DNA from 4 places in the Ensifer sp. ENS08 genome. Region 3 is predicted to be linked to each of the others. Evidence: predicted binding sites of a transcription regulator. Region 3 holds the regulator's gene; each other region holds the start of a gene.
The links. Region 3 encodes PhoB, which activates phosphate uptake and scavenging genes when phosphate is short. Its sites were predicted from a motif close to TGTCATNNANCTGTCAT; they were not measured.

Region 1 (5,818 bases), on a different contig from region 3:
TCCGCGTGGCGAGCGCATAGGCCGTTCCAAGCACGGCGATCGCAAGCGTCGTGACCAGCCCGTCCGTCCAGGCGTGGAGGGCAAGCACGAGAAAGGTGAAGGAGCCGGCCACCAGCAAGCCGGCCGCCGTATCGCGCGCCACCGCCTCGCTTTCGCGGCGGTAGAGCCAGTCCGCAAGCGCCAGCAGCGCCGCCGCGGCGACGAGTGAGAACAGGCCGTGCGGCAGGTCGAAGGCATAGTTGCCGGTCATCAGGAACGACATCGCGACGAGCGCGATCGGAACGACCGCGGCGATGCCCGCCCAGAGTGTCGAATATTGCGGATGGGCGACGAGCCGGCGCGACAGCACGAAACCGCCGAGTGCGACGAACAGCGCCGCAAGCAGCATTGCGGTGATCATCGCGGTGCGCCCGGGCAGGACGACTGCCGGAAGAGCGTCGGCCAGCGAGGGATCGAGATAGGCGAGCACGCCGCTCAGCGCCGTCAGGCTCCAGACGCCAGCAACAGCGCCGACCGCTGAAAGCACGGCGGGATAGACTGCCGTTGTCCGCCAGGCGCCCAACGCCGCCAGCGCCGCAACGACAACTGCAAACTCCGCCACCGGAAAGCGGACCGCATAGACTGCCGGGCTGATGAGGAGGAGCGCAAGCATGGTGACGACGATCGCGGCCGAAATGGAGATTGCCGCGTGCGGTGGAACGAACAGGCGTTCCCATGGCCCGACGACGGCCCGGGGTCGGGTTGTCGCTTCGGTCGGCTCCAGCATTTCGGACCCTTCAGTCGCATCACGCACTTCGCGCGCTTCTGCCACTGGCTCCCGTTCGATGGCGGCAGGCCAGATAAGTCCGATGCCGGCGATCATCACAAGTAGGACGAAAGCGACCGGCCGTGCTTCGAAGGGCGATGCCGCAGCGACATAGGCAAGGCCCCAGAGCCCTATGCCAACATTGGCAAGCGTTGGCACTACGGTCCATCGGCGCAGCCGCGATGCAAGCAGGGTCGCGAGCCAAACGATCGCGAGGAAGCCGAAAAGAACCCAGGGGCGCGGTTCGTTGCTCGAAACCAGCGCCGGCGTGATCAGCGAGGCAAGCAGGCCGAGGCCAGCGAGCGCCTGCCCATGCAGCAGCGACAGACCAACCGTGGCGAGCGAAATCGCCGCCAGGAGAACGAAGGCCGTGCCCGTGCCGATATAGTCGTAGATGCCATAGGCGGCATAGGCGACCCCGAAGAGGGTGACGGCACCGGCCGCCGTCAGGATGCCGGGGATCATGGCGTTATGGAATTCGTTGGCGATCACGGGCACCGCGCGCCGACGGATGACCTCGCCCGCCGCCATCAGCAGGAGGCCGAACAAGGCAGCAAGCGTCAGGCGAACCGCCGGGCTCAACAGCCCGGCATCGATTGAATACTTGACCATGAAGACGCCGCCGAGCGCCAACGCGATGCCGCCAACCCAGACGGCCCAACGGGCGCCGAGGCGACTTTCCAGGCTTTCGGTCTGACGGGGTACGGTTGCGACCGGCTGCGGTGCTTCCGTGCTGGCAGCGATCGTCTCCTCGCCCTCGATTTTGGCCGCGGCTCCTTCCGCATCGCCGAAAATCCGCGCGCCCTCGCGCGCACTGGCCGAGAAGGCGGCAGCGGCATCGTCCAGCGTCTCTGGCTCCGGCGTCTCCGACATGGCCGACAACTCGTCCGCAGCCGCAAACGCCTCGGTCGCCGTTTCAGCCGGGGCGCCTCCCCCCGGAGCGGCCTTCAGCGCCACGACCTCCGCCTTGAGGGCGGCGAGTTCGGCACCAAGACGCTCGGTCGTCCTTCGGTTGCCGAGATAGGCGGACAGGGCCAGAATAAAGGCAGCTAAAGCAATAAGTTCGAACATACTTTCCCCTGGCAGTCGCAATCGCCGGCGCGCGCAACCATACAGACTTTTATGCAAGCGCCAAATCTATAGACGGCCGAGCGCTGTAATCTCTTCACGGAAATGTCGCAGAACTGTCATGGGGCAGCTGGTACAGGCGGATGAACACCGCTGCCTTGCGCGGTGGTTTCCATCGTTCAACCAGGAGACCCGATCATGGACAAGCATCTCGCCCAGACGGAAGAGACCGAATTCAAGACGCTGACGGAACGCAGGGAAGAGCTGGAAGACGTTGGCCACAACTGTTCCGCCAATCCGACAATGGGCGACATCATCCACCGCCGCTTCTCGCGCCGGTCGTTCATCGGCGGCTCGCTGGCAGTTGCCGCGATCTCGACCACCGTCAGCCCGCTCGCTCTCCTGACCGCCGAAGAGGCACGCGCCGAGGACGGTTCGCGCTTCGACTTTACCGAGATCGAAGCCGGCGTCGACGAAAAGCACCATGTCGCCGAAGGTTACGATGCCGACGTCCTGCTTCGCTGGGGCGACAAGATCTTCGCCGACAGCCCGGAGTTCGACCCGAAGAACCAGACGGCCGCTGCCCAGGAAAAGCTGTTCGGCTACAACAACGACTATGTTGGCTTCATCCCGCTCGACGGCAGCGCCGACCACGGCCTGCTCGTCGTCAACCACGAATACACCAATGCCGAACTGATGTTCCCGGCCTTCGCCAGCGTCGTGAAGGAAAAGGTGACGAAGGACGGCAAGGAAGTCGAGGAAGAGAAGGTCGTTCTCGGCGAATACAGCAAGGAGCTGGTCGACATCGAGATGGCCGCACATGGCGGCACGATCATCGAGATCCGCAAGGTCGACGGCAAGTGGCAGCCGGTTCTCGACGGCAAGAACAACCGTCGCATCACCGTCAACACCGAGATGCAGATCACCGGCCCGGCCGCCGGTCACGACCGCCTGAAGACGCCGTCCGACCCGACCGGCAAAAAGGTGTTCGGCACGCTCAACAACTGCGCCGGCGGCGTCACCGCCTGGGGCACCTACATGATGGCCGAAGAAAACTTCAACGGCTATTTTGGCGGCGAGATTGCCGAGGACCATCCGGAATACAAGCAGCTGAAGCGGCTGGGCGCACCGGGCGGCCAGTATGAATGGGCGTCCTTCTACGACCGTTTCGACGTCTCCAAAGAGCCGAACGAAGCCAATCGCTTCGGCTGGATCGTCGAGGTCGACGCGCTTGATCCGACGTCGGTGCCGAAGAAGCGCACAGCCCTCGGCCGTTTCAAGCACGAAGGCTGCGAATCGATCGTCAACAAGGACGGCCGCGTCGTGCTCTATTCCGGCGACGACGAGCGCTACGACTATGTCTACAAGTTCGTGACCAAGGGCACGTTCAACCCTGACGATCGCGCCGCCAACATGGACCTCTTCGACGAGGGCACACTCTATGTCGCCAAGTTCGACGAAGACGGCACCGTCACCTGGATGCCGCTGACGCACGGCGAAGGCCCGCTGACCGAAGCCAACGGCTTTGCCTCGCAGGCGGACGTGCTGATCAACACCCGTCTTGCCTCCGACGCGCTCGGTGCCACCAAGATGGACCGTCCGGAAGACGTTCAGCCGAACCCGAAGACGGGCAAGGTCTACGTGATGCTGACCAACAACACCAAGCGCAAGGCCGAAGAAGTCGACGCGGCCAACCCGCGCGCCAAGAACGCCTTCGGCCACATCGTCGAGATCACCGAGACCGACGGCGACTTCGCGTCGCTGAAGAGCCGCTGGGACGTTCTCTTGAAGTGCGGCGATCCGAGCGTTGCCGAGGTCGGCGCTTCGTTCTCGACCGCCACCACCAAGAACGGCTGGTTCGGCATGCCCGACAATTGCGCCATCGACACCGATGGCCGCCTCTGGGTATCGACCGACGGCAACAACGAAAAGGACACCGGCCGCACCGACGGCATCTGGGCGATCGACACGGACGGCGCCGCCCGTGGCACGTCGAAGCTCTTCTTCCGCGTGCCGGTCGGCGCCGAAATGTGCGGCCCCTGCTTCAACCCGACCTCGGACACATTCTTCCTCGCCGTCCAGCACCCAGGCGACGCCGGCCTTGCAACTTACGAGACGCCGGCCACCCGCTGGCCGGACTTCCAGGACGACATGCCGGTACGCCCGGCTGTCGTCGCCGTAACGAAGCAGGGCGGCGGTCGCATCGGCTGATCAGGACTGCGATTACAAAGAGGAACGCCGCGCCATTCTGCGCGGCGTTTCTTGCTTCCGACATTGCTTGAGCGACGCAATTCCGGGCAGACAACCGCTTCGCACTTTTCCTGGAATTGCTCAGCTTGAAGTGACGCAATTCCGGGCGGAAAACCGCTTCGCACTTTTCCTGGAATTGCTCAGCTTGAAGTGACGCAATTCCGGACGGAAAACCGCTTCGCACTTTTCCTGGAATTGCTTTAACGCCTGAGATTGTCGATCGGGAAGATGGCGCAGGTTTCGGTGCCGTGGGCGAGCAGCTTGCCGTTACGGTCGCGCAGCCAGGCTTCGGAGGTCGCGATGGTGCGGCCACGATGCACGATGCGCCCCTCGCAGAAGACCTCGCCCATATCGGGCAGCAGCGGCCGCACGAGGTTCACCTTGAACTCGACCGTCGTATAGGCCTCCCCAGGTTTGACGGTGGTGAAGACAGCGCAGCCGAGGGCCGAATCCATGATCGTTGCCGTCCATCCGCCATGCACTGTGCCAAGCGGATTGAGGTGTTCCTCGGTCGGCAGCCCCTTGAAGACCACCCGACCCTCCTCGACTTCGCTCAACCCGAACTTCAGCGTCTTCGACATCGGCGGCGCCGGCAGCTCGCCGCTCAAAAGATCCTGCATTGCCTTGAGACCGCCATCGCGGGCGACGCGGTCGAGCGACAGCACGCCGACGCCGGATACGGACATGCCGGGATAAAGCTCTTGGTACATCGATAACTCCTGGGAATCAGGCGGCTGAGGATTGCGCTTTCAGCGCCTTCAGCGCCGCATGGACGAAACCGTCGCGGGCGGAAGAAACGTCGAGGCCGCGCGGCTCATAGACATGGCGGTGGAGGAAGAAGGCGGTCAGGCGGAAGGCGGCGGCGAGGCTGTCGTGATCCGCAGCCCTTCGCGCTTCGGCCGAAAGGAAGTCCGGCAACGCCAACATGCGGTCGGCATAACGCTCTCCGGCCTCCCGGCAGACCGCCCTGCCCGATTTCGGCGAGACATAGACGAGTTCGGTACGAGCGCCGGTTGCAACGCATTCGGTGAGATCGAGCCCGAAGCCGAGGTCGTTGAGGACTGCGAGTTCGAAACGGACGAACAATTCGCCGGCGTCGGCGGGATCGGCGAGATGGTCGACGATGACGGCCAGCGCCTCATAGAGATGCGGATGCGGGTCGCGCTCGGGAAGCAGCCTAAGGAGAGCGCCGAGCGCCTGGATACCATAGACCGAGGTCGCCGTTTCCATCAGCCGGGCTGCGCGCAGCTCCACCGGCTCGATGCGGAATTCGCCCATGTGCTCGTCGAGCCGGGCGCGCCAGGTGACCTCCACCGAGTTGCCCGGCTGCAGCACCGGCTGCATCGAACGCGAGCGGCCGGAGCGCACCATGCCGAGATGCCGGCCGTGGGTAGCGCTCATGACCTCGACAATGGCCGAGCTTTCGCCGTGCCGCCGGATCCCGAGAATGATGGCCTGATCGCTCCATTGCATGGCTATGGCATACACCCGCGGTCGAAAGCGGATCAAGCTGTCTTGCGGAAGCAAAACGCCATTGCCGACTGTAGCCTTTCGGCCACACCTAATGGTTGCCTCATTTGCGACATGCTGTCGCCGCCCCGACGCCGTCTTTGACATTAGAACGGAAGGGCGGCAAAAGCCGTGTCTCCCGCCCGAAAATGACAATCAGCAGGATCAAAACTTTATTATGTGTGT
Region 2 (5,818 bases), on a different contig from region 3:
CGCCGGCCTGGCGATCTTTACGGCTTACGACCGCTATATTTCGCTCGTCTTCCTCGGCGCGATTGCCTTCGCCTTCATCGTGCTCAGGGCCGTTGCGCTCGCGATCGCCTGGCTCGCGCGCCGCAGCCCGCGGGTCAATTCGCCGGCTCTCAGACTGGCGATCGGCAACATTCACCGTCCGGGTGCGCTGACCTCCTCGGTGGTGCTATCGCTTGGGCTCGGTCTGGCGCTTCTGGTGACGCTGGCGCTGATCGACGGCAATCTGCGCCGCGAACTCACCGGAAGCATGGCGGAGCGAGCGCCGAATTTCTTCTTCGTCGATATCCAGGGCAGTGAGATTGAAGGTTTCCGCTCGGTGCTGAACCAGGCGATCCCGAAGGGCAAGGTCATCGAGGTGCCGATGCTGCGCGGCCGCATCACCGCCTTCAACGGTGAGGACGTGAACAGCCGCAACGTGCCGCCTGCAGGCCAATGGGTGCTGCGCGGCGACCGCGGTATCACCTACGCCAAGAACAAGCCGGAGAATTCGACGCTGTCCGAAGGCGCCTGGTGGCCGGCCGACTACAGCGGCGAACCCCTGGTTTCCTTCTCGTCCGAGGAGGCCGGCGAACTCGGCCTGAAGATCGGCGATACGGTCACCGTCAATGTGCTCGGTCGCAACATCACCGCCAAGATTGCCAACTTCCGCAATGTCGAGTGGGAATCGCTGTCGATCAACTTCGTCATGGTGTTCTCGCCGAACACCTTTGCCGGCGCGCCGCATGCCTGGCTGGCGACTGTGATCGATCCGTCGGCGACGCCGGAAGAGGAGGCAGCGGTCCTGAAGGCCGTCACCAATGCCTATCCGACGATCACCAGCGTACGGGTGAAGGACGCTCTCGACATTGTGAATGGGCTGCTCGGTCAGCTGGCAACGGCGATCCGGGCGGCCGCGGCCGTGGCGCTCGTCGCCTCCGTGCTGGTGCTGGCCGGCGCACTTGCGGCCGGCAACCGGGCGCGCGTCCATGATGCGGTGGTCCTGAAGACGCTGGGGGCAACGCGGGTGACGCTGATCAAGGCGTTCAGCTACGAATACGCGATCCTCGGTCTTGCAACCGCAGTTTTTGCGCTGTTTGCCGGCGGTATCGCCGCCTGGTTCGTCGTCAACCGCATCATGACGCTGCCGTCGAGCTTCCTGCCCGACGTGGCGATCGTGACGGTTGTGGCAGCGCTGGTGATGACGGTCGGCATCGGACTTGCCGGTACATGGCGCATTCTCGGGCAGAAGGCGGCGCCGGTCCTGCGCGAACTTTGACCGGGCCGAGTTAACCGTAAATCCCTATTGCGCCGGTCTGAATCGGTCCGGTGCAACGGAATCCGGGAGTGCCGGGTCTTGTGTGCAGCGGGTTTCGGCATCATATTTGTCCACAGGCATGCTGGAGCTCCGCAGCGGCGCCTGGGCGTGGAAGCTCATCTTCCAGGGCGATATTCGCCGCCCGACACCGTAACTTCCACCGGAGCTTGAATGAGGAAACAATGGCTGATCTGAGAAATTACCAAACCCGAATGTCGCCCGCCGGCGCTCAGGCGGGTGCCGTGATTGACGAAGGCCTTCGCGCATACATGCTGAAGGTCTACAACCTGATGGCGCTTGGTCTGGCGATCACTGGCGTCGCGGCCTACCTGGCCTTCCAAATGGCGTTTTCGGATGGCCAGCTGACTGCCTTTGGTGCTGCGATCTATACGAGCCCGCTGAAGTGGGTGGTGATGCTGGCGCCGCTGGCGCTCGTGTTCTTCATGAGCTTCCGCATCAATAGCATGAGCGTTTCTGCCGCGCAGACGACGTTCTGGATCTATGCGGCCCTGATGGGCCTGTCGCTGTCGTCGATCTTCCTGATCTACACCGGCCAGAGCATCGTTCAGACGTTCTTCGTGACGGCCGCCTCGTTCGGCGCCCTGTCGCTTTACGGCTACACCACGAAGAAGGACCTGTCCGGCATGGGCTCGTTCCTGATCATGGGTCTGTTCGGGGTCATCATCGCGTCGATCGTCAACATCTTCCTCGCCTCTTCGGCGCTCGCCTTCGCGATTAGCGTGATCGGCGTGCTGATCTTCGCAGGCCTCACCGCCTACGACACGCAGAAGATCAAGGAAATGTACTACGAAGCCGATGACAGCACCGTTGCCGGCCGCAAGGCGATCATGGGCGCGCTGACGCTCTACCTCGACTTCATCAACCTGTTCATGTTCCTGCTCCAGTTTATGGGCAACCGGAACAACTAAGTCTGAACAGCAGACGGAAAAGGCGGCTTTGGCCGCCTTTTTTGTTTGCTGGAGCAGCTTGAAAGCGTCCGGGCTCCGTGGGAGTGAAAGGACGACGAAACCTTGGGATCAAAGTCTTTAGCCATGTCCCTGACCCTGCGCGACGCCACCCTGGCCGATCTTCCCGTCATCACCGAGATCTATCGCGAATCCGTGTTGCACGGGGTTGCGACCTACGAGATCAACCCGCCATCCGAAAAGGAGATGCGGGCGCGGTTCGAAACGATCATCGGCAGCGGCTACCCGTACATGGTTGCGGTAGACGCGGGCGGGACGATCATCGGCTATGCCTACGCATCCGGCTTCCGCACGCGCACGGCCTATCGCTTCCTGGTCGAGGATTCCATCTACCTGGCGCCGGAAGCGCGCGGCAAGGGTGCCGGCAAGGCGCTGCTGGTCGAACTCGTCCGGCGTTGCACTGAACTCGGCTTCCGCCAGATGGTCGCGGTGATCGGCGGTGCCCATCCGGCCTCGATCGCCGTGCACCGGTCGCTCGGCTTCGAACTCCAGGGCACGATGAAAGCGACCGGCTTCAAGCATGGCCGCTGGCTCGACACGACGATCATGCAGCTCGCGCTCGGCGAGGGCCAGGCGACCGACCCGCCGGAAGACGTCTATCCGGACACCCTCTACCAGTGACCATCGCTTGCTGAAGAACGTCAGTCGGCGAAGCGCCTCGAAGCGCGCCGTAGGCAGGTCGTGCCGTTGCTGCCCGTGACGTCGGCGGGCGTCTCCTGATGTCACACTTTCCCGGGTGGTCAGGTTTCCACCAGCCTCAGCACCTTGTCGAATACCTTGAGCACCTGGGCGAGCTCGTGACCGCGCTTCAGGATCGTGCCGTGAATGTTCAGCACGCTATAGGCGCCCTGTTTCGCGGCCAGTTTCGGGTTCTTCTCGATCCGGTAGAGCGGCATTTCGCCCGAACGCTTGAACACTGAGAAGACCGCGCGGTCCCTCAGGTGGTCGATCGCGTAGTCCCGCCACTCGCCTTCGCCGACCATACGGCCGTAGACCCACAGGATCTGATCCAATTCGCGGCGATGGAAAGTGATGGGGGGAGCGTTCTTGGCGTTCTTGTATTCGTGAAGATCGACGACCACTTCGGAAGTGGTTTCGCGCTGATGGCGCGCCTCGCCTTGCGGCAAATCCGGCTCATCGGTCATCGGCAATCCGGCCTTCTGTTGTGACAGAACGATTACAGTGTGCCTGACACGAGCCGAAAAGCAAGCTGGAAGCCATGGGACGATGAGGTCATTTCTTGCCTCTGCCCCATTTCAGTCAAACCGGCGCCCCAATTCATCGCAAAACTCGCGGGCGCTGACGGACAGAGTCGTTGCCACCGTATGTCCGGTCAGATCGTCATGCTGCGGGAGTTCACCGAACGCAGTTATGGCCGGTTCGGTCCGGTAACTTCGAACCCTCAGCCCCAGCCCCTCGATGCTGCCGGGCCGAACCAACCCCTTGCGCTTCGCCGTCCCTACAATTTGCCCTGAGGGCCGGCGAGCACGGCCGCAGCGCCGATGATGGCACCCGGCGTTTCCTTGTCCTTCATCGATTGCAGCAGGATCGCGCAGCCGCTGTTTCCCGGGCGCTCGGTCAGCACCGTCGCCGGCAGCGTAAAGGACGCGGGCTGGCCGTCCCACATGCCGATCGTCTGTATGTCACGCACCGCATGCCAATAGGGGACTTCCTTGCCGCTGTTCTCCCCCTTCTCCATCTTCACGATCTTGGCGCGGTCGAAATAGACGACGACGACATTGGCCTTGCCGATGCCGCTACCGATTGTGATCTGGATTTCTTCGCCGAGGATCTTGGCGTCGACGGGAACGGCAAGCCCTTTGCCTTCCGCCTTCATCGTTTCCAGCCGCGTCTTGATTGCCTGCAGGTTGCCGCCGTTCAAGTGGTCGCGGCCGTTCAGGATCGCCTGGGGCGTGTAGACGCCGTTGCGCCCGAGCATGCGCGCATAGGCATATTGCCGCTCGGTGTTTTCCTTCGATGCCAGCGTGTCGGCCCAGCCGAGATAGTTCCAGTAGTCGACGTGATAGGCGAGCGCCACCACATCGCCCTCGTCGACCAGCGACTTCAGCGCCGCATCCGCCGGCGGACAGGACGAACAGCCCTGGCTGGTGAACAGTTCGACAACGCCCTTGACCGCCTGTTTCTCCTGCGCCCCGGCAGGGGCACCGGCGGCTGCGAGCAGCCCGAAAGCCAGTGCAACAGGGCGAATGAAAGAACGGTCTGCGGATGTCATGGCGTCACTTCGTTACCGGCCGGCGGCCTACTCCTTGTGGGGGAGTTCACTACATACGACGCCCCTGCATCAACGGGAAGTCACGTTGGAGTGAGATGGCAAGTGAGCGCGATCCAGCACCCGATCGTTGGCCGGTGCACCTCAAAGAAAGAGCCGGGGCGCCTTTCGGCGTCCCGGCTCCAGAGCCTTGTATGCGCTCGCGCGATTAAGCGGCGAGGTCGCGCAGAACCGTCTGCAGGATGCCACCGTTGTTGACGTAGGTCACTTCATCCAGCGTATCGATACGGCAGACGAGCGGCACATCTTTCACGCTGCCGTCGCCGTAGGTTACCTTGGCAACGCGCTTTTCGCGCGGCTGGACATTGGCGAGATTTTCGATCGTGACGATCTCATCGCCCTTGAGGCCCAGCGATTCCCAGGTCGTGCCTTCCTCGAAGACGAAGGGAATGACGCCCATGCCGACGAGGTTCGAGCGGTGGATACGCTCGAAGGACTGCGCGATGACGGCCTTGACGCCGAGCAGGTTGGTGCCCTTGGCAGCCCAGTCGCGCGACGAACCGTTGCCGTATTCGACGCCGGCGAAGATGACGAGCGGAACGCCCTCTTCCTTGTACTGCATGGCGGCGTCGTAAATCGACATCTCTTCCTTGGACGGATAGTGGATGGTGTAGCCGCCTTCCTTGCCGTTCGGGCCGAGCATGTGGTTGCGGATGCGGATGTTGGCAAACGTGCCGCGCATCATCACCTCATGGTTGCCACGACGCGTGCCGTACTGGTTGAAGTCGGCAACGCCGACGCCATGACCGATGAGGTAGGCACCGGCCGGCGAAGCCGCCTTGATCGAACCGGCCGGCGAGATGTGGTCGGTGGTGATCTTGTCGCCGAAGAGACCAAGCACGCGGGCGCCCTTGATGTCGGAGATGCCCGAACCGGACTTGCCCATGCCGACGAAGTAGGGCGGGTTCTGCACGTAGGTCGAACCGTCGTCCCAGGCATAGGTCTGGCCCGGAGGAACCTGAACGGCCTGCCAGTTTTCGTCGCCCTTGAACACGTCGGCGTACTTGGTCGCGTAAAGTTCGCGGGTGACGTACTTGAAGATGAACTCCTGGATTTCCTTGGAGGTCGGCCAGATGTCCTTGAGGAAGACCGGCTTGCCGTCCTGGTCCTCGCCGAGCGGTTCGTTGGTCAGGTCCTTCTGGACGGAACCTGCAAGCGCGTAGGCGACGACGAGCGGCGGCGAAGCGAGGTAGTTCGCCTGGACGTCCG
Region 3 (5,818 bases):
CACGCTGCTGGCCGAGGCCAACATCGACTCCGCCTTCAAGGGCCAGATCGATCTCTCGGTCGATGAGGGCAAGCGCAAGGTCAAGGACCAGCAGGTCACCTGGATGAACGAGCTGGCGAGCGCCGGCATCCTGAAGAAGAGCTTCAACACCGGCATCTTCACCTTCGGCGCCTCCAGCCGTCCCGAAGCGGCAGGCGTCGGCGTCGCTGCCCTCGGCTCGCTCTACATGATGCTGATCGTGCTGGTGCTGTCGCTTCCGATCGGCGTCGCCGCCTCGATCTACCTCGAGGAGTTTGCGCCGAAGAACCGGCTGACCGACCTGATCGAGGTCAACATCAACAACCTCGCGGCCGTTCCGTCGATCGTCTACGGCCTCCTGGGTCTCGCCGTCTTCATCAACTTCGCCGGCATGCCGCGCTCGGCAGCCGTCGTCGGCGGCTTCGTGCTGACGTTGATGACCCTGCCGACGATCATCATCGCCACCCGTGCGGCGTTGAAGGCGGTCCCGCCGTCGATCCGCTCGGCGGCCCTCGGTCTCGGTGCGTCGAAGATGCAGACCATCTTCCACCACGTGCTGCCGCTGGCAATGCCGGGCATCCTGACCGGCACCATCATCGGTCTTGCCCACGCGCTTGGTGAAACCGCGCCGCTGCTCCTGATCGGCATGGTCGCCTTCGTCGTCGATTTTCCCGGTTCGCCGATGGAACCGTCGACGGCACTGCCGGTGCAGATCTACATGTGGGCCAACGAGGCGGAACGCGCCTTCGTCGAGCGCACCTCCGGCGCAATCATCATTCTTCTCATCTTCCTGGTCGTCATGAACCTTGGAGCCATTCTGTTGCGACGTCGCTTTGAGCGCCGCTGGTAGTGAGGTAATTACTATGAACATCATGTCAGAAGCAGCAGTCGAGAAGGCTCTGGATCAGAAAATGAACACCGTGCCCTACAAGATGATCGGCAAGGATGTGTCGGTCTATTACGGCGAGAAGCGTGCGCTTTTCGACGTCAACCTCAACATCCGCGAGAACACGGTCACGGCGCTGATCGGACCTTCGGGTTGCGGCAAGTCGACCTTCCTGCGCACGCTGAACCGCATGAACGACACGATCGAGAACTGCCGCGTCACCGGCAAGATCACGCTCGACGAGGACGACATCTACGACCCGACGATCGACGTCGTCGAGCTTCGCGCCCGCGTCGGCATGGTCTTCCAGAAGCCGAACCCGTTCCCGAAGTCGATCTACGACAACGTCGCCTACGGCCCGCGGATTCACGGACTTGCCCGCACCAAGGCCGACTTTGACGAGGTGGTCGAGACCAGCCTGCAGAAGGCCGGTCTGTGGAACGAGGTAAAGGATCGTCTGCAGGAGCCCGGCACCGGCCTTTCCGGTGGTCAGCAGCAGCGTCTCTGCATCGCGCGTGCCGTCGCCGTCAGCCCGGAAGTCATCCTCATGGACGAGCCGTGCTCGGCTCTCGATCCGATCGCGACCGCCAAGGTCGAAGAGCTCATCCACGAGCTGCGCACGAACTTCACGATCGTCATCGTGACCCACTCGATGCAGCAGGCCGCCCGCGTTTCGCAGCGCACCGCCATGTTCCACCTCGGCAATCTCGTCGAGGAGAACGACACCGACAAGATGTTCACCAATCCGGATGACCAGCGCACCCAGGATTACATCATGGGCCGCTTCGGCTGAGGCCGCATAAGGCTGCAACAGTAACTGCAAAGCGCCCGTAAGGATCGACGATCATGTCCATGCATATCATGTCCGCCTATGACGAAGAACTGAAGTACCTGACGCGCCGCATCTCGGAGATGGGCGGCCTCGCCGAACAGATGGTCGCCGAGTCCGTTCGCGCGCTGGTCAACTCCGACCTGGCTCTCGCACAGAAGGTGATCTCGGACGACACCGTCCTCGACGACGCCGAGCGCCAGATCGGTGAGAAGGCGATCGTCACGATCGCCAAGCGTCAGCCGGTCGCCGCCGACCTGCGTGAGATCATGGGGTCGATCCGCATCGCCTCCGATCTGGAGCGCGTCGGCGACCTCGGCAAGAACACCGCCAAGCGCGTGATCGCGGTCGCCGGCTCCGGCATTCCGCGCAAGCTCGCCCGTGGCCTCGAGCATCTGGCAGAGCTCGCTCTCGTCCAGCTCAAGGAAGTGCTCGACGTCTACGCCTCGCGCTCGCCGGAAAAGGCCAACAGCATCCGCGAGCGTGACGAGGAGATCGACGCGATCTACACCTCGCTGTTCCGCGAGCTCTTGACCTACATGATGGAAGATCCGCGCAACATCACGCCCTGCACGCATCTTCTGTTCTGCGCCAAGAACATCGAGCGCATCGGCGACCACGCGACCAATATCGCTGAGACGATCTATTACATGGCGACGGGTGCTCAGCCGGAAGGCGAGCGTCCGAAGGATGACACCACGTCGACGCTGGGCTCGGTCAACGACTGAGCGCCAAGCGCGCCGTAAGCATGCATGCCCCTTGAAATCTGATCCGGTCGCGGCTTCGGTCGCGGCCCCGAATTCCTGTATCTGAAGCATGCGGTTTTCGCCCCGCCTTTGAAAACGGCGGATGTGCTCCAGATTTAGAGTGTCTGAGCGCCGGCCGGGCCGATGAGCCCAAAGGCCGCCCGCGGTAAGGAGACGTTACCTGATGTTGCCAAAAATCGCCGTAGTCGAAGACGAAGAGGCGCTGAGCGTTCTGCTGCGTTACAATCTGGAAGCCGAGGGCTTCGACGTCGATACGATCCTGCGGGGCGACGAGGCGGAGATCCGGCTTCAGGAGCGGCTGCCCGACCTGCTTATCCTCGACTGGATGCTGCCCGGTGTTTCCGGCATTGAACTTTGCCGTCGGCTGCGCCAGCGTCCGGAGACCGAACGTCTGCCGATCATCATGCTGACGGCGCGCGGCGAGGAAAGCGAGCGCGTCCGGGGTCTGGCGACGGGTGCCGACGACTACGTGGTCAAGCCCTTCTCGACGCCGGAGCTGATGGCGCGCGTCAAGGCGATGCTGCGCCGGGCAAAGCCCGAGGTGCTCTCGACGCTGCTTCGCTGCGGCGACATCGAACTCGACCGCGAGACCCACCGCGTTCATCGCCGCAGCCGCGAAGTGCGCCTCGGCCCGACCGAGTTCCGTCTTCTGGAGTTCCTCATGTCCTCGCCGGGCCGCGTCTTCTCTCGCTCGCAGCTTCTGGATGGCGTCTGGGGGCATGACATCTATGTCGACGAGCGCACCGTCGACGTGCATGTCGGTCGTCTGCGCAAGGCTCTGAACTTCTCGAACATGCCCGACGTCATCCGCACCGTTCGCGGCGCCGGCTATTCGCTCGAAAGCTGAGCGGTCTGAAAGTCGCCAACAAAAAAAGGGGCCGATCGGCCCCTTTTTATTGATGCGGTCCGGCTTCTCAGCGGGCCCTGCGGCGCTCGCCCGACGGCTGGTAGGCCAGCCGCGCATGGAAGGTGCAGTAAGGCGAGGCTTCCGGGGAATCGTTGCCGCAGAAGTGAAACTCTTCCTTCAGCGGGTCGCCGATCGGCCACTTGCAGGTGCGCTCGGTGAGCTGGGTCAGCTCGAGGCGGCGCGACATCGGCACGACTACGTCGGTCCGGGTGCTGAAATCCTGCTCGGCAACGAGATCGACTTCGATTTCTTCCTTGAGAACGACAGCGCCGGCCGCGCGTGCAACCGGGCGGGTCGAAACGCGCGAAGCGTAGTTCGGTGCGCGCGGTGCCGAAGTCGGGCGCTTCGGACGGGCTGCCGTCGTGGTGCTGCCGCCGGCCTTGGCGCGACCTGGCAGGCTCAGGCGGTGAACCTTGCCGATGACAGCGTTACGGCTGACGCCGCCGAGCTGCGCCGCGATCTGGCTTGCGCTCAGGCCCTCGGACCAAAGCTTCTTCAGTTTCTCCACCCGCTCGTCAGTCCAGTTCATTTCTGCACTCTCCGTTCTCAGCGTTGGGGATGGCAGAATCCCTCACCGCACCCCGGTTAAACCCCGGGGTTGCAAACGCGATAACTCTTTTGGTGACTAGGTCCGCCGCATGCGTCTAGTAATTGAATGTTAACGTACTGACCGCTGGACTCTGTGGCAAGAGTCCCGGGAATCAGGCCGAATCGATTTCGTAGTTTTCCCCAACTTGCTCGGCCAGCGTTGCATTTTTGCAAGCCCTCCCGGACGATTTTTCTGCTGCCAGGAATCGACCCTTCATGTTGCGCTGCAAGGCTTGGTTTTGTTGACATTGCAGCGCGAAATGGGAATAGTGCCTGCGCCGCCGAAAGGCGGCATTTTTGATTTTTATCGGCCCGCGTGAGGCGCGGGATCGATGTCGATCTGGAGTGAAGGAGAGCCTCGCATGACTGCAACCACGCCGCTTTACGATACCTACATGCGTGCGCCGTTGCGTTTCGAGCGAGGAGAGGGCGCCTGGCTGATCGCTGAAGACGGCACGCGTTATCTCGATTTCGGTGCCGGCGTTGCCGTGAACTCGCTCGGCCACGCGCACCCGCACCTGGTCGAAGCGCTGAAGGCGCAGGCCGACAAGGTCTGGCACCTGTCCAACCTTTATGAAATTGCGGGCCAGGAAAGCCTCGGCCGCCGGCTGACGGCGGTGACCTTTGCCGACAAGGTCTTCTTCACCAATTCGGGCGCGGAAGCGCTGGAATGCGCCATCAAGACGGCACGGCGTTACCACTTCTCCAAGGGCCACCCGGAGAAGTTCCACGTCATCACCTTCGAAGGCGCCTTCCACGGCCGCACGATCGCGACGATCGCCGCCGGTGGTCAGCAGAAATACATCGAAGGTTTCGGGCCGAAGGCGCCGGGCTTCTACCAGGTTCCGTTCGGCGACATCGCCGCGGTCAAGAATGCGATTACCGAGGAAACCGCAGCGATCCTGATCGAGCCGATCCAGGGCGAGGGCGGCATCCGTCCGGCGACCAAGGAGTTCATGCAGGAACTGCGCGCGCTCTGCGACGAGTTCGGCCTGCTCTTGATCCTCGACGAGGTCCAGACCGGCGTCGGCCGTACCGGCAAGCTGTTTGCCTATGAATGGGCGGATATCCGTCCGGATATCATGGCGGTCGCCAAGGGTATCGGCGGTGGCTTCCCGTTCGGCGCCTGCCTCGCGACTGAGGAAGCCGCATCTGGTATGGTGGCGGGCACGCATGGCTCCACATATGGCGGCAACCCGCTGGCCATGGCCGTCGGCAACGCCGTGCTCGACGTCGTTCTGGCCGACGGATTCCTGACGCATGTGCGCGATGTCGCGCTGGTCTTCCGCCAGGGCCTTGCGTCGCTCAAGGACTGCTTCCCTGATGTCATCGAGGACATCCGCGGCGACGGTTTGATGCTGGGCATCAAGGTGAAGGGCCCTTCGGCCGATCTGCTGAAGGAAATCCGCGCCGAAAAGCTCCTGGCCGTGCCGGCGGGCGAAAATGTGCTGCGTCTGCTGCCGCCGCTGACCGTGACGGCGGAAGAGGCGCGCGAGGGGCTCGCACGTATCGAACGCGCCGCCGAGGCGGTTCGCAAGGCAAGCGGCAACGCCGCGGCCTGAAGGTAGCGACCCAGGGACGACTAAGGCGTTAGAATGACCTTCGTGCGGGCACGTCGATAGCGTGCCGCACCAGGGACCGATTTTTCAGACAGGAACCGAGTACGATGGCAGGCACCAGACATTTTCTCGATCTTTCGGCCATGACGGCCGCCGACCTTCGGACGATCATCGACGATGCGCGCGTCCGAAAGGCGGCGACCAAGGCCGGAACTGCCGAGAAGCCGCTCGCCGGCAAGATGCTGGCGATGATCTTCGAAAAGC
Region 4 (5,818 bases), on a different contig from region 3:
TCGTCTAGCGCCTCGATCAGGCGCGCGCATTCGGCATCGGTGCCGATGGTGATGCGCAGGAAATCGGAGATGCGCGGCTTGGCGAAATGGCGCACCAGCACGGCGCGATCGCGGAGCGCCTTCATCAGCGTTTCTCCGTTATGGCCGGGATGCCGTGCGAAAACGAAGTTTGCCGACGAAGGCAGCACCTCGAAGCCGCGCGCTGTCAGTTCGGCCGTGAGCCGGTCGCGCGACGCGATGATCTTGGCGCGGGTCTCCTCGAACCAGGCTTCATCCTCGATCGCGGCGATGGCGCCGGCCTGGGCCGGGCGGCCGAGCGGATAGGAGTTGAAGCTGTCCTTCACCCGTTCCAGCGCCTCGATCATCGGGCTCTGGCCAATAGCGAAGCCGACGCGCAAGCCCGCAAGCGCGCGCGACTTGGAGAAGGTCTGGACGACCAAGAGGTTCTCGTATTTCGAAACCAGTTCCGCGGCCGACTGGCCGCCGAAATCGACATAGGCCTCGTCGATGACGACGGGCTGGTCCGGATGGCTTGCGACCAGCCGCTCGATGTCGGCGAGCGGCAAAGCGATGCCGGTCGGGGCATTCGGGTTCGGCAGGATGATCGCGCCGCAGGGCCGGTCGTAGTCGGCGAGATCGATCTCGAAGCGATCGCTGAGCGGGATCTCGACCGTGTCGATCTCGAAGAGCCGCGCATAGGTCGAATAGAAGCTGTAGGAGATATCCGGATAGAGCAGCGGCGCGTCGTGCTTCAGCAAGCCGGCGAAGATGTGCGCCAGCACCTCGTCCGAGCCGTTGCCGACGAAGACTTCTTCGGCGGTCACGCCATAGCGTACGGCGATGGCCTGGCGCAGCTTCAGCGCCAGCGGGTCCGGATAAAGGCGAAGATCGCTGCTCGCTGCCGCGGCGATCGCGTCGAGCACCTTCTCAGACGGGCCGTAGGGGCATTCGTTGGTGTTGAGCTTCACCAGGTTGGCGATGCGCGGCTGTTCGCCAGGCACGTAGGGCTTCAGCTTGGAGACGATCGGCGACCAGTATTTGCTCATGGATCTAGCTCCTGCGATTGGCGATGAAACGGGCGGCTTCGACGAGAATGGCCGAGCGCGCTCCATAGGGCGCAAGCAGCGCTTCGGCTTCGGCGACCAGTTGCTCCAGCCGGTCTTCCGCCCAGGTCTGGCCGTTGAGCGCGACCAGCGTGCCCTTGCCACGGGCGGCGTCCTTGCCGGTTGCCTTGCCCATGGTCTCAGCATCCGCGGTAAGGTCGAGCAGGTCGTCGGCAAGCTGGAAGGCAAGGCCGATCTTTTCGCCGAAGGCGCGAAGCCGCGCGCGGTCCTCCTTCGCGGCGCCGGCGACGATGGCGCCAGCCTCGCAGGCAAAGCGGATCAGGGCACCTGTCTTCATCGCCTGCAGCGTGACGATCCCGGCCTCGTCCGGTGGCGACTTTTCCGCGGCCAGGTCGAGCGCCTGTCCGCCGGCCATGCCGCCGTGGCCGGCGGCGCGTCCGAGCGCCAGGATCAGTTCCACCTTCTGCGCATCCGAAAGCGCTGTCTCGGGTGCTGCGATGATATCGAAGGCGAAGGTCAGCAGGCTGTCGCCGGCAAGAATCGCCGTCGCCTCATCGAAGGCCCTGTGCACGGTCGGCTGGCCGCGGCGCATGTCGTCGTCGTCCATCGCCGGCAGGTCGTCATGGACCAGCGAATAGCAATGCACGCATTCGAGCGCCGCGCCGACGCGCAAGGCCGCATCGCGATTGCCGCCGAGCAGATCGGCGCATTCGATCACCAGGAAGGGGCGCAGACGCTTGCCGCCGTTCAGCACGCCGTGGCGCATGGCCGCGAGCAGGTTTGCCGGCCGGGCGATTTCGTCGGCTTCCGTCGTCTGGCCGAGCAGACGTTCCAGCAGACCCTCGACGGTGCGGGCATTGGTGGCGAGGCGACGGGTAAAAGGCGATGTGTCCTGGCTCATGCGCGCTCTTTGACATGGGCGAAGAGGGCTTTCAACGGGGATTCGTGTCGCAGCCGCGCGCTTTCCCTGGGACAGCCTTCTCCGCGCCTTGCCTTTTGCCAGAAAGCCCGTTCAACTCTGCCTGCGCATGCACTAAGAGAAGCGGATGGACAGCGAGGTGAACAGTCAGGCCGCGAACGTCGTTCCGGAAGCGCGCGAGGAGGGCGAATTGCCTTCCAGTCGCTGGTCTTCGCTTCGCCGGACGTTGCGTACGCGTCGCCGCCAGATCGTCCTGGCTGTCCTGGGCTTTCTCGTCCTTCCCTACGCGCTGATCGTTCTCTACCTGGTGGAGTTCATCCATCCCGTCTCGACGCTCATGCTGCGCGATCTCGTGCTGCTGCGCGGCTACGATCGGCAATGGGTCGAGTTCGATGATATCGCCCCGGTTCTGGTGCAGTCGGTGATGATGTCGGAGGACGGGCAGTTTTGCGCGCATGACGGCGTCGACTGGGGCCAGATGCGGGGCGTGGTCGAGGATGCGCTCGAAGGGGAATCGACCCGCGGCGCGAGCACCATTCCGATGCAGACGGTCAAGAACCTCTATCTCTGGAACGGTCGCTCCTTCCTGCGCAAGGGCATGGAACTGCCGCTGGCGGTCGCCGCCGACTTCGTGTGGAGCAAGCGGCGGATGATGGAGATCTATCTGAACATCGCCGAATGGGGCGACGGGATCTATGGTATCGAGGCGGCCGCCCGCCATCATTTCGGGGTTTCGGCGTCGAAGCTCTCGCGCCGGCAGGCGGCGCTGCTTGCGGTGTCGCTGCCCAATCCGAAGGAGCGCAACGCCGGAAAACCAGGCCGCGGTCTCAAGCGTCTGGCGAACCTGATCGAGCGCCGCGCCAGCCGCTCCGGCGGTTACATCACCTGCCTTTATAATTAGGATCAGACCTTTTCATTGGATGGGCTCGTCGGGCGATGTCATGCTCGCGTTGTAGAGTTCTGCCATCTGGGCCTCTCTCCCTTCGAAAGGCCCGATTGCTCCATGACCTTGATTTCCCCCTCGCTTCTCGCCCTTGGCCGCAGCGCCAACGATGCCCCGCCGAGACATCTCGGAACGCGCTACAACACCGAAGGCCAGTTCCTTTCGGAACCGGGCAACACGGTTGTGTCTCACGTTGCCGCCGGATCGCCGTCCGAGGCCGCCGTGCTTGCGGTGCGCGACCGGGTGATGGCGATGCCCGAGGCGGGGCAGTTCGCCTTTACCCACCCGTCCAGCCTGCACATGACGATCTTCCAGGGCATCATCGAACACCGCCGGAAGCTCCCTTACTGGCCGGCTGGCATGCCGCTCGATACGCCGATCGAGGTGATGACGGCGCACTATTGCGAACGGCTTGCGCATTTTGCGCCGCTGGAGCAGTTCCGCGCCCGCGTGACCGAGATCACGCCGACGGGCCTTGCGCTCGAAGGCGACGGTGCCGCCGACCGTGCCGGTCTCAAGGCCTGGCGCGACGCTTTCGCGGAAGCCTTCGGCTATCGCCATCCGGATCATGACGACTACCAATTCCACATCACCTATGCCTACCCCGTCGACTGGCTCGACGATGCGGCGCTGCCGCGCTGGCAGGCGATGCTGGACGAGCAGCTCGCTTTTCTGCGCGAGCAGGCGCCGGTGATCGCGCTCGATCCGCCGGCCTTCTGCTCGTTCGAGGACATGAACCATTTCGAGGAACTGATCGTTTTCTCGGAGAGACCAGCAATCAAGGAACAGAAATGACCGGACTTACACTCTATGTCGGCAACAAGAACTATTCGTCCTGGTCGATGCGGCCATGGATCGCGATGACGGCAGTCGGCATCGATTTCTCGGACGTGGTCATTCCGTTCGATTTCGCCGCCGGCAATCCGGAGATCCGGGCGATCTCGCCGACCGGAAAGGTGCCGCTGCTGCGCCACGGGGACCTGCTTATCTGGGAATCGCTGGCGATCATCGAATATGTCGCCGAACTCTTTCCCGACGCCGGGCTGTGGCCGGCCGACCCTCAGGCGCGCGCACGGGCGCGCAGCTATTCGATGGAGATGCTGTCCGGTTTTCGCGCTCTGCGTGGTGCCTGCCCGATGAACATCCGTCGGCCAAAGCAGGCGCTGGACGTTGGCGCGGACGTCCGCGCGGACGTGGCACGTATCGAGCAGATCTGGACGGAGGCGCTTGCGCGTTCCGGTGGCCCGTTCCTCTTCGGGTCCTTCAGCGCGGCCGATGCGATGTACGCGCCTGTGGTTAACCGCTTCGACGTCTATGATCTCGTTGCGGATCGAGAAACGCTCGGCTACATGAACCGCGTGAAGGCACATCCGGCGTTCCTGAAATGGGAGGAGGCCGCCCGCGCAGAGCCGTGGGTCGTCGCCGAAGACGAGGTCTGAAAAGGTCGAGTCGAAAAATTGCCCGTGGGGACTGGTCAAACGGCAGTTGTCCATGTATAAGCGCGCCAAATTTCCGTGATTAACATCTGTTTTACACGGCCATTTCGGCTGCTGAACAGTGTTTGCCCGATAAGTGGAGAATGAAATGGCTGTACCTAAAAGAAAAACGAGCCCGTCCAAGCGTGGCATGCGCCGTTCGGCTGACGCTCTGAAGACCCCGACCTACGTCGAAGACAAGAACTCCGGCGAACTGCGTCGCCCTCACCACATCGACCTGAAGACCGGCATGTACCGTGGCCGTCAGGTTCTGACCCCGAAGGAAAGCGCATAAGCGTTTCCGTTCGCGGATTAGGTTCAAAGGGCTGGCTCTGCCGGCCCTTTTGTTTTGCATCTGACATGATCTTGCTTGGACGCCGTGGTATCGCTGGCGCCTTGCGTGACGACGCCGCATAAACATGGTTCCCCATAAACGCGGTCAAGGAGTTCTGATGCTTGCTGCCATACCGCTGCTGATCCTGCCTTTTGCAATCTACAATCTCGCGATGATCGGAATGTTCGGCGGCCTCGCCGGCCTGAACGCCGACATGGTGTCGCTCTCCATGCTATCAGGCGCGACCTGGACGATGCGCTTCGGCGACCTTCTGATCGTCGGCGCCCTGCTGCTGCTCTTCGTCGAATTGCTGAAAGCGACGCGCACGAGCAGCCGCGCACTGATGGATCATCTGCTCTCGATGATCCTGTTCATCGTCTTTTTGATCGAATTTCTGCTGCTCGCACCGGCGGCAACGCAGCTCTTCTTCATCCTGATGACCATCAGCTTCATCGATGTTATCGCCGGCTTTGCCGTGTCGATGCGCTCGGCCGGCCGGGACGTGTCGATCGGCCTCTAGGTCCAGACGGTTCGGGGCGACGCCGCCCCGATTTCCGCGATCTCTGTTCAGGTGAGGTGAAGGCAGGAACCGTATTCCTGCCTGGTGGTCCTGCTTAGCCGAGATTGTCGAGCTTGGTCTGGAGCGCGCGAAGCTGCTCCTTCAGCTCGTCGATATCCTTGGCTTCGGCCTTCTTTGTTTCCTTCACGGGCGGCGCGGTGATGAAGGGCGAAAACATCTGCATGGCCTGATGGAACATCTCGGTGTTGCGACGCACCTGCTCTTCGACAAGTTGCAGCGGAACCTGCAGGTTTTTGCCGAGCGGCGTGTCGCCGAAGGCCTTGTTGATCTGCTCGCGCATCTGCGACTGCTGCTCGGTGAAAGCCTGCATCGAGTGTTCGAGATAGCTCGGCACCACCATCTGCATCTGGTCGCCGTAGAACGAGATCAGCTGGCGCAGGAAGGAGATCGGCAGCAGCGTGTTGCCGGTCTTGGACTCCTGCTCGAAGATGATCTGCGTCAGCACGGAATGGGTGATGTCCTCGCCGGATTTTGCATCCTGAACGATGAAGTCCTCACCCTTC

Region 1: a site for PhoB is predicted at 1,980-1,996, ahead of IB272_RS18365 (PhoX family phosphatase). Genes of this name have one in related genera too.
Region 2: a site for PhoB is predicted at 3,485-3,501, ahead of IB272_RS13105 (DUF2794 domain-containing protein). Genes of this name have one in related genera too.
Region 4: a site for PhoB is predicted at 2,921-2,937, ahead of IB272_RS13295 (DUF1868 domain-containing protein). Genes of this name have one in related genera too.

The regions. Positions count from the first base shown of each region.
Region 1 is NZ_JACVBF010000007.1:276,511-282,328, forward strand. It holds gene IB272_RS18360 (DUF2339 domain-containing protein) at 1-1,876, opposite strand, end outside; gene IB272_RS18365 (PhoX family phosphatase) at 2,072-4,084, shown strand; gene IB272_RS18370 (PaaI family thioesterase) at 4,324-4,833, opposite strand; gene recO (DNA repair protein RecO) at 4,850-5,596, opposite strand; gene IB272_RS18380 (L,D-transpeptidase) at 5,811-5,818, shown strand, end outside.
Region 2 is NZ_JACVBF010000004.1:217,501-223,318, reverse strand. It holds gene IB272_RS13120 (ABC transporter permease) at 1-1,294, shown strand, start outside; gene IB272_RS13115 (Bax inhibitor-1/YccA family protein) at 1,516-2,262, shown strand; gene IB272_RS13110 (GNAT family N-acetyltransferase) at 2,386-2,940, shown strand; gene IB272_RS13105 (DUF2794 domain-containing protein) at 3,060-3,464, opposite strand; gene IB272_RS13100 (thioredoxin family protein) at 3,779-4,552, opposite strand; gene acnA (aconitate hydratase AcnA) at 4,758-5,818, opposite strand, start outside.
Region 3 is NZ_JACVBF010000001.1:679,232-685,049, reverse strand. It holds gene pstA (phosphate ABC transporter permease PstA) at 1-868, shown strand, start outside; gene pstB (phosphate ABC transporter ATP-binding protein PstB) at 882-1,697, shown strand; gene phoU (phosphate signaling complex protein PhoU) at 1,748-2,461, shown strand; gene phoB (phosphate regulon transcriptional regulator PhoB) at 2,664-3,347, shown strand; gene IB272_RS03190 (GcrA family cell cycle regulator) at 3,415-3,936, opposite strand; gene IB272_RS03185 (aspartate aminotransferase family protein) at 4,358-5,557, shown strand; gene argF (ornithine carbamoyltransferase) at 5,662-5,818, shown strand, end outside.
Region 4 is NZ_JACVBF010000004.1:255,824-261,641, reverse strand. It holds gene hisC (histidinol-phosphate transaminase) at 1-1,046, opposite strand, end outside; gene IB272_RS13305 (polyprenyl synthetase family protein) at 1,051-1,965, opposite strand; gene mtgA (monofunctional biosynthetic peptidoglycan transglycosylase) at 2,111-2,884, shown strand; gene IB272_RS13295 (DUF1868 domain-containing protein) at 2,987-3,721, shown strand; gene IB272_RS13290 (glutathione S-transferase family protein) at 3,718-4,365, shown strand; gene rpmF (50S ribosomal protein L32) at 4,511-4,696, shown strand; gene IB272_RS13280 (membrane protein) at 4,854-5,255, shown strand; gene phaR (polyhydroxyalkanoate synthesis repressor PhaR) at 5,350-5,818, opposite strand, start outside.